DNA from 3 places in the Hoeflea sp. AS60 genome. Region 2 is predicted to be linked to each of the others. Evidence: predicted binding sites of a transcription regulator. Region 2 holds the regulator's gene; each other region holds the start of a gene.
The links. Region 2 encodes PhoB, which activates phosphate uptake and scavenging genes when phosphate is short. Its sites were predicted from a motif close to TGTCATNNANCTGTCAT; they were not measured.
Positions count from the first base shown of each region.

Region 1 (3,276 bases), on a different contig from region 2:
GATATGGGCGACCGCGATGCCCGTATCATCTTTCTGGGCGACATCATTGACCGCGGACCGGAAAGCCGGCAGTGCCTCGATCTGGTGATCCTGACCCTTGAGCGCCATCCCGGATCAAAACTCATTCTGGGCAATCACGAGGAATTCATGCTCGATTTCCTCGATGCCGCGACCACCGCCGAGCACGAGACGGCGGCCCACCGCTGGCTGCCCAATGGCGGCAGCGAAACACTCATGTCCTACGGATTTGCCGATACCGTAGGCTTTGATGCCATTGCCAGGCAGTTGGCCGATGATGTTCCGGACCATATTGCCACCCTTCGCGAGGCCAACTGGATGGTCGAGAGCGATGGCCACGTCTTCGTTCACGGTGGCATCGATCCGCACCTGCCGCTGGCCGAACAGGACCCGAAGACCACACGCTGGATTCGCGAGAAGTTTCTCAAGTTCACCGGGCCTCTGCCGAAAATCGTTGTCCACGGCCACACCATGACCGATGCGTCGCTGCCGGAGCTTTATCGCAACCGCATCGCGCTCGACACCGGTGCGGTCCGGTCAGGTCACCTCACCTGCGGTATCTTTGACGGCGACACCCCGCCGAGGTTTCTCGCAACCGACGACCACGGACGGGCCATCGAGGTGAGCGAGATCCGCGCGCTCGATTACCGGTAACAACCGGCAAGGCAACCGCAGTTGGCAGCGAAGGATTGAAGGCGTAGCGGCCACACCGCAATTGGCGTGGCCATCAGCAGCGCAATGAGTTGAATGAAGAGACCTTATTTCAGACCCGTGCAACTCGCGTAATAGCTCACCGTAGCCGGCCAGTCGGAGAACATGCCGACAATGCCGACCTGCCGCGCCAGAACGTCGAGCACCTCATACATCTGGCCGTCATTGTTGATGACGTCCTTGACGGATTGATAGTACCAGCCGCCGCCTGTGTTGAGCGGGCCGGCGCGTTCGAACGACCAGGCAATGATCTTCAGACCGGCCTTTTTCGCCTCGACGGCATAGGGCGAGGCCACGATCTTGCCATCCGCAACCGTCAGCAGCATCCAGATCGGCGGCGCAATGTAATTGACGCCCTGATCGGCCAGCTCCTGCATTGACGGCTTGAAGCTTGCAGGATTGAGATAGTCGAACCCGTCGCCGCTGGAGCGTCCATCGAGAAAGACCGCCTGGGCGCCAAAGGCAGGCTCGTTCTTGATCCAGTAGAGAACGTCTTCCAGATTGAAGGATTGAGGCCAGACATCAGAGGCCGGAATCCCCGCAGCCTTGTACTCGTCAATCATTTTCTGCGCGTAATCGGCCTGGGTGAACCCTTCATAGGGCATCTCGACCGACGGCGCTTTCAGCTCGGGCGTAAATTTGCCGCCAAGCGAGGCAATCAGCGCGATAGACTCCTTGTGCGTCATCACCGTGCCATTGGCCGCAGCATAGAGATCGGTCCGCCAGCCGGGTGTTCCGTTGATGTAGTCTTCGACGGTCTCGGCAATGCTGTTGGCCGCATCCATCTTGCCGTTCAGCGTCCTGAACTCGGCCAGGGTGATATCGGACGTGCGGCACTCGGCCGACGCCTTGCCGTCCCCTGCAGGGGTGAACCCCTTGGTGCACTTGTCCGCAAGGCCCGTCGCCAGAATGTTGGTCGTGGTGTGCAGATCATTCTGGGCGTGACGGCAGACCAGCTCCTTGTCCTTGGTGAAGGTCACGTCGCACTCGATGATGCCCGCCCCCATCTTCGCAGCCGCCATGTAGGATTCGCGCGTATGCTCGGGAAATTGCAGCGGCGCACCGCGGTGACCGATCGAAAACAGGGTTCTGGCTACAGGATTGGCGGCACAGGCAAGCAATTCGTCCTTGAGCGGACCCTCAGCCATTTTTTCAATCAGAAACGAAGGCCGCGGGCCGACTTCAATGTCGGAGGCTGAAACTGTGGTGATAAAGGGCGCAGCCAATAGGGCGGCTCCGACAAGCAATTGGGTGAATCTGGTCATCATTGGGCTCCATGAGATGTTCACCAGTGCCATAATACCCCAACACGACAGCTACATGTCATCAGGCGACTGAGTTCGAAACAGGCAGCACGAATCACCCTCCCGGAATCTGGCTTGCTGCGCGCCCCTTCCCCTCGCCTGTCCCAGGCGCTACACCACCCGCAAATCAATCTGAAAGGCAAAGCAAATGAGCGACGAAACCCGGGATTCCAATGGCGCAGTGCTGGCTGACGGCGACAATGTGACCGTGATCAAGGACCTCAAGGTCAAGGGTACCTCGTCCACGATCAAGCGCGGCACCATGGTCAAGGGCATCCGCCTCACCGGCAATCCCGACGAGGTCGAGTGCCGGGTCGAAAAGATCAAGGGCCTGGTGCTCAGGACCGAGTTTCTGAAAAAGGCCTGACCAGAACGGCGCAAAAGCCCCTTACCCCTTGGCAATCCAGCGGGTGAGCGGCCTTGCGCTCAGGCCATGGGCGAGGATCGACAGCGCCACTGTTACCGAGACGCAAGCCAGAAGCTCGGCCTGGCCTTCAAAATCGAAGGCGTCGGTCATAAGCAAGGTGAACAGGATCGACGCCAGCCCGCGCGGTCCGAACCAGCCCAGAAACAGCTTCTCCCGGCTCTTGAGCCCGGAGCCCAGAAGCGACATCCAGATCGACCCCATCCGCACCACGGTGAGAAACAGAACCGCGATCACCACAGTCTTGAATGATGCATGCGCGAGCCCCTCTGGCAGCAGCAGCGCGCCAAACACCAGAAACGCCGCCATGGTCAGAATCTGGCCTGCGCCTTCCATGAATTCGCGGACAAAAGCGAGGTTGTGCCTGTAGCTGTTGCCAAACACCATGCCGGCAACGAAAGCAGCGATAAATCCGTTGCCGCCGATGACGTCCGCAAACACAAACGCCGTAAAGGCCGCAGTCAGAAACACCACTCCTTCCGCCGTTGCATCGATAAACCGCCGCTTCTGCGCTGCATCCATCAGCCGGGCAATAACCCAGCCGGTCGCAATACCTGCAAGCGGCCCCAGCACCACTTGTGTCAATGCCGCGAGCGCCAACCCGCCGGTATCGGCTGCTCCGATCCCGGCCGAGGCCAGCGTCGCGCCAAGCAGCACGAATGGCAGAACCAGACCATCGTTCAATCCGCTTTCGACATTGATGGTTTCGCTCAGATCTTCGGGCACGCCCGAGTTCTTCACGACACTCTGACCGAGCGCCGCGTCGGTGGGCGTCAGTACCGCGGCAGTTAGCAGCGCCATGGCGATCCCGCCTTCCGG
Region 1 is NZ_JBBMQP010000002.1:532,684-535,959, reverse strand. Features, by position in the region: gene WNZ14_RS12850 (metallophosphoesterase family protein) at 1-672, shown strand, start outside; gene WNZ14_RS12845 (glycerophosphodiester phosphodiesterase family protein) at 777-1,994, opposite strand; gene WNZ14_RS12840 (alkylphosphonate utilization protein) at 2,182-2,400, shown strand; gene WNZ14_RS12835 (sodium:proton antiporter) at 2,422-3,276, opposite strand, start outside.
Region 1: WNZ14_RS12845 (glycerophosphodiester phosphodiesterase family protein) is a predicted target of PhoB. The motif match lies at 2,039-2,055, and genes of this name have one in related genera.

Region 2 (3,276 bases):
ACGACACCATCGATGTCTGCCGGGTCAAGGGCGAGATCACGCTCGAGGGCGAGAACATCTACGCGCCGATGATCGATGTCGTGGAGCTGCGCGCGCGGGTCGGCATGGTGTTTCAGAAGCCAAATCCGTTTCCCAAATCGATCTATGAAAATGTCGTTTACGGCCCCCGCATTCACGGTCAGGTTTCAACGCGCGCAGAGATGGATGAAGTTGTCGAACGCTCCCTGATCAAGGCCGGCCTGTTCAACGAGGTCAAGGATCGCCTGCAAGAGCCGGGAACAGGTCTTTCCGGGGGACAGCAGCAGCGGCTTTGCATTGCTCGCGCCATCGCGGTCAGCCCTGAAGTCATCTTGATGGATGAACCGTGCTCGGCACTTGACCCGATTGCGACAGCGAAGGTCGAGGAACTGATCGACGAACTCCGCGTCAACTACACCATCGTCATCGTCACCCACTCGATGCAGCAGGCTGCCCGTGTCTCGCAACGTACGGCCATGTTCCATTTGGGCAATCTCGTGGAGGTCGGTGCAACAGACAAGATGTTCACCAATCCGGATACCAAGCTGACCCAGGACTACATCACCGGCCGCTTCGGCTAATGCGACCGCCTTTCGCATAATGATTACAGGATTGAAGGATCAAACCATGCCCGAAGCACACACAGTCACCTCTTATGATGATGAGCTCCGTTTCCTGACGCGCCGCCTGTCGGAAATGGGTGGCATAGCCGAGCGCATGGTCGCCGATGCCGTTGCTGCCCTGGTCAACGCCGACACGGCCTCTGCCCAACGTGTTATCTCCGAGGACCTGCTGCTCGACAACGGCGAGCGCGAGATCTACGACAAGGCGGTTCTGGTGATCGCCAAGCGCCAGCCGATGGCGTCGGATCTGCGTGAGATCATCGGTTCGATCCGAATTGCTTCCGATCTCGAGCGCGTCGGCGACCTGGGAAAGAACATCGCCAAGCGGGTGATCGCAGTTCACACCATGGCGCAGCCCCGCAAGCTGGTTCGTGGGCTGGAGCATCTGGCTGAACTGGCCCTGACCCAGCTCAAGGAAGTTCTGGATGCATTCGCCACCCGCTCGCCGGGCCTCGCCAATTCGATCCGCGAACGCGATGAGGAGATCGATGCGATCTACACCTCGCTGTTCCGCGAATTGCTGACCTACATGATGGAAGATCCACGCAACATCACTGCCTGCACGCACCTGCTGTTCTGCGCAAAGAACATCGAGCGCATTGGTGATCACGCCACCAATATCGCCGAGACCGTCTATTACGTCGCCACCGGAGAACAGCTGGCAGCGGATCGTCCCAAGGACGACGAGACAGCCAGCATGGTCGCGCCCGCCCCGGGCGCAGACTGACCGCATCACGGAGTGCATGCACAATGGCAATGAGCCCCCGTATTACTGTGGTTGAAGACGAAGAGGCACTCTCGGTGTTGCTTCGCTACAACCTGGAAGCTGAAGGCTACGATGTTGACACCGTTCTTCGCGGTGACGAGGCCGAGATCCGGCTGCAGGAGCGCGTCCCGGATCTTCTGATCCTCGACTGGATGCTGCCGGGCATTTCAGGAATCGAATTGTGCCGCCGCTTGCGCGCTCGGCCTGAAACCGAGCGCCTGCCTATCATCATGCTGACGGCGCGTGGCGAGGAGAGCGAACGGGTTCGCGGACTGGCAACCGGCGCGGATGATTTCGTCGTCAAGCCGTTCTCCACGCCCGAACTGCTGGCGCGTGTAAGGGCCATGCTGCGCCGCGCGCGGCCGGAAACGATTTCCAGCCTGCTCAAGGTTGGCGATATCGAGCTCGACCGTGAAACCCATCGCGTGAAGCGTCGGGGCCGCGACATCAAGCTTGGACCGACGGAATTCCGACTGCTCGAATATCTGATGAGCTCGCCGGGCAGGGTCTATTCCCGCGCGCAACTGCTCGATGGCGTCTGGGGCCACGACGTCTATGTCGACGAGCGCACGGTCGATGTACATGTCGGCAGGTTGCGCAAGGCGGTCAATCTTTCCGGCATGCGTGACACCATCCGCACAGTGCGCGGTGCCGGCTATTCGATCGAAAGCTGACGCCTGCCAATACCACTTTCTGCGGCGTCGCGCCTCCAGACGAAGGTGCGGCGCTATGCAGTCGTGAGCCGGCGCTCCTGCCTCGCCGGTTTCAAGCCACACGGCTGGTGCACCTGCTTTTTGCAGACTTAGGGTATGGTGACTTTCAAGACATCCGACGTCAATTCACTGCCAAGCTCGACGATGCCAGTCTGCTTGTCCATGATGCAGATGTAGCTGACCGTGGCATCGGCACCCTTGGCTTTGCCGCTCAACACTGCAAGACCAAAGCTCTCGGATCCGAATGGATCAACCACAGCCGCCGCAGCCTCCAGCATCGGCTCAGCGGCTTTGAGACACTCTGTGCGAACGGTCTCGGCGAATTCGGCCCATGCGTCATCCGAAGATGCTGCAGCAGACAGGGTGGCCGCGAGTAAGGCAGCAAGAGCAATGACAAGGTGGCGCATCGGTTGGTCCTTTCGCTGCAGGGACTGCTGGCAAGCAAGAGCTATGGAAAGCCCGGCGGCGCTCCCAATGTGCGCTCTGATTTCGTTTCATGAGAGAATATATCAGAAAAACGCACGCTGACATCTGCGACCATCACAAAAACAAGGAGCCCGGGCGATCAACCCGGGCTCTGGCAGTCTTTACAAGATGGTATTCAGCGGGCGCGCTTGCGCTCGCTTGATGGCTGGAAAGCCATCTTGGCGTGATAGCCGCAATATGGCGAGGCATCGCCTGAATCATTGCCGCAGAAGTGGAATCCCTCCTGCAACGGATCGCCGACCGGCCATTTGCAGGTCCGTTCCGAAAGCTCAATCAGAGAAAGCCTGCGCGAAATCGGCACGACCACGTCGTCCATCGGACGGACGTCAATTTCTTCAGTCGCGACAAAGTCCAGGTCTTCCTTGAGCTGGGCTCCACCGCTTGAGCGGCTAACAGTGCGGGTTGCCTGCGTTGCGGTCCGGCCTGCGTAATTTGGAGCGCGGGGCGCCGCAGTTGTACGCTTGGTGCGCACAGATGCCTGTCCGCCGCTCTTGGCGCGGCCAGGAAGATTGAGCCGGTGCACCTTGCCGATCACAGCGTTGCGGCTCACGCCGCCCAGTTGTGCTGCGATCTGGCTAGCGCTGAGCCCGTCCGCCCAGAGTTTCTTGAGTCTTTCGACCCGTTCATCAGTCCAGTTCATGCAATGCTCTCCCTGTATCCCGTCTTTCGG
Region 2 is NZ_JBBMQP010000001.1:1,460,863-1,464,138, forward strand. Features, by position in the region: gene pstB (phosphate ABC transporter ATP-binding protein PstB) at 1-599, shown strand, start outside; gene phoU (phosphate signaling complex protein PhoU) at 646-1,368, shown strand; gene phoB (phosphate regulon transcriptional regulator PhoB) at 1,398-2,081, shown strand; gene WNZ14_RS06755 (hypothetical protein) at 2,210-2,527, opposite strand; gene WNZ14_RS06760 (GcrA family cell cycle regulator) at 2,722-3,246, opposite strand.

Region 3 (3,276 bases), on a different contig from region 2:
ATTGCCTGCAGGCCGGCAAGAAAGAACAGGAAATTGTAGCTGATCTGCTTCCAGGCCGAGGCGGCTACAACCAGCGCCATGGCCTGACCGCCATCGAGAGTGTGGTTCCAGGCATAGCCCATTTGCGAAAGCGCCCAGGTGATGATGCCGGTGAACGGATTGAACATGAACAGCCACAACACACCGGCGATGGCGGGTGCCACCGCGTAGGGCCAGATCAGAAGCGTGCGGTAGGCACCCGATCCCTTGATGACACGATCGGCGAGGACTGCGAGCCAGAGTGCAAAGGACATGGCCGAGACGGTGACCAGCACAGAGAAGACGGCCGTCGTAAGGAACGACTCGCGATAATAGCGATTTCCGAAGAGATATTCGAAATTGCCGAAGCCGACGAACTGGGTCTTCAGCCCGAACGGATCAGGGATGAAGGCAGACTGGTAGATCGCCTGCCCTGCCGGCCAGAAGAAAAACACAAATGTGACAAGCAGCTGCGGGGTTACCAGCAGATAGGGCAGCCAGCGGTTGTCAAATACGACACGCTTTTCCATGAATCACCAACCGGGAAGAGAAAACCGGCGGAGCCTTTGACAGCTCCGCCGGACCAACAATGTTAGCGGTTGGCCTGCTCAAAACGGCGGAGCAGTTCGTCACCACGGGAGACGGCAGTATCCAGCGCGTCTTTCGCGGATTTCGAACCGTTCCAGACACCTTCGAGTTCTTCGTCGATGATGCCGCGGATCTGGTCAAAGTTGCCCAGACGCAATCCCTTGGAATTGGCGGTCGGCGCCTTGCCCGTCATCTGGATGATGGCAATGTCAGTGCCCGGGTTTTCTTCGTAATATCCGGACGCCTTGGTTGCTTCATAGGCAGCCATGGTGATCGGCAGGTAACCGGTGTCCTGATGCCATTTGGCCTGGATGTCGGAGCTTGAGAGGAAGTTGAAGAACGCCGCAACGCCCTTGTACTCTTCAGCTGTCTGGCCCTCCATGGCCCACAAGGATGCGCCACCGATAATGGTGTTTTGCGGGGCACCTTCAACATCGCTCCAGTAAGGCAGCGGACGGATGGCGAAGTCGAAAGTTGCTTCCTTCTTCACACCGGCATAGCCAGCCGAAGATTCGGTGAACATAGCGCATTCACCGGCGCGGAACGGTGCACCACCTTCATTGCGGCGGCCCGAATAGATGAACTTGCCATCCTTGGCCCACTGACCGAGCGTTTCCACGTGCTTGACCTGAACATCGCCGTTGAAGGTAAGTTCGGTATCAACTCCGGCAAAACCGTTCTCTTGCGAAGCGAAGGGAACATTGTGATAGGCGGAGAGGTTCTCGAGATGAATCCAGCTCTGCCATGCAGTGGTCAGCGGGCACTTGTTGCCAGATGCCTTTAGCGCGTCGAGTGCGGTTCCGACCTTGTCCCAGGTCGACAGATCCATTTCCGGATCAAGACCGGCAGCCTTCAGCGCGTCCTTGTTGACGTAAAGGACAGGCGTCGACGAGTTGTAGGGCAGCGAAAGCATCTGGCCTTCGGTGGTGGTGTAGTAACCGGCAACGGCAGCCAGATAGGCTGACTGATCAAACGGCAGGCCTGATTCGGCCATGACTTCATAGACGGGCTTGATGGCACCCTTGGCGGCCATCATTGTGGCGGTACCGACTTCGAAAACCTGAAGAATGTCAGGCTGTTCGCCTGCGCGGAATGCGGCGATGCCGGCATTGAGCGTTTCGGAGTAGTTGCCCTTGTTGGTGGCGACAACGGTGTAGTCGGTCTGGGACGCGTTGAACTTTGCGACCTGCTCGTCGAGAAGCTCTCCGAGGCGTCCGGTAAAGGCATGCCAGAAATCGATCTGAGTGGCGGCGCTGGCTGGCGCGACGCCAGACATGAGTGCAGCGACAACGCCGGCGGCGATGAATTTTTTCATGTGAACTTCCTCCCTTGATGGGAAACGCGTGAAAACGAACGTAACCCGAAAGGGAAACGTAACTCCGGAGCGTCTACCGCGCAAATGAAAACAGTTTTGTGACAGGAAGTGTGGAAAACGAAACCGCGAGCGCACTTTCTCTGCATTGCAAGGCAATCAACTGGATTATCAGAAAAATCCTGCAACTGATTAATTCCCGGCGAGGCGAAAGCGGGCTTTCCATTCCGCTTCGCATTGCGCATCATGTGCACTGCAAAATAAACGCGAAGTGCGAGGGGCACCGATGTACGATTATCCGCTTTTGTGGGAATGGCTGAGCTTTGCCGTTCGCTGGCTGCATGTGATCACGGCAATCGCCTGGATCGGGTCCTCGTTTTACTTCATCGCGCTCGATCTGGGGCTGGTGCAGCGGCCCGGGCTGCCGGAAGGCGCTTACGGCGAAGAGTGGCAAGTCCACGGCGGCGGGTTTTATCACGTCCAGAAATATCTGGTGGCGCCGCCCAATCTGCCGGAGCATCTAACCTGGTTCAAATGGGAAAGCTATGTCACATGGCTGTCCGGCTTCGCGATGCTGTGCGTGGTCTATTATGCCGGTGCGGAGCTCTACCTGATCGATGCCAATGTGCTCGATGTCTCGGCCCCGATCGCAATTTCCATCTCGCTCGCCTCGATCGTGTTGGGCTGGATCATCTATGACACGCTGTGCAAATCGCCGATCGGGCAAAGCACCACGGGGCTGATGCTGGTGCTGTTCGCGGTGCTGGTGGCAATGGCCTGGGCCTATACGCAGGTGTTTTCAGGTCGCGCTGCGCTGTTGCATCTGGGCGCCTTCACCGCGACCATCATGAGCGCCAATGTGGCGATGATCATCATCCCGAACCAGAAGATCGTGGTGGCGGACCTCAAGGCGGGACGGACGCCGGATCCGAAATATGGCCGCATCGCAAAACAGCGCTCGCTGCACAACAACTATCTCACCCTGCCGGTCATCTTCCTGATGCTGTCCAACCACTATCCGCTGGCGTTTGCCACGCAGTGGAACTGGCTGATTGCGGCGCTGGTGTTCCTGATGGGCGTCACCATCCGTCACTGGTTCAACACGGTTCATGCGCGCAAGGGAAAGCCGCACTGGACATGGGCTGCGACTGTCGCGCTGTTTCTTGCCGTGATCTGGCTGTCGAGCCTGCCGCGCGCGGATGAGGTGGTGGAAGAAGCTTCGCTTGCACCGGTGCATGAGCGGTTCGTCACAAACGCACATTTCGAGGCGGTCACCGACATGGTGATGGGCCGTTGTTCGATGTGCCACGCCGCAGAACCCGCATGGGACGGGATCGCCCATGCGCCGAAGAATGTGC
Region 3 is NZ_JBBMQP010000002.1:1,757,043-1,760,318, forward strand. Features, by position in the region: gene ugpA (sn-glycerol-3-phosphate ABC transporter permease UgpA) at 1-548, opposite strand, end outside; gene ugpB (sn-glycerol-3-phosphate ABC transporter substrate-binding protein UgpB) at 611-1,921, opposite strand; gene WNZ14_RS18840 (urate hydroxylase PuuD) at 2,205-3,276, shown strand, end outside.
Region 3: ugpB (sn-glycerol-3-phosphate ABC transporter substrate-binding protein UgpB) is a predicted target of PhoB. The motif match lies at 2,009-2,025, and genes of this name have one in related genera.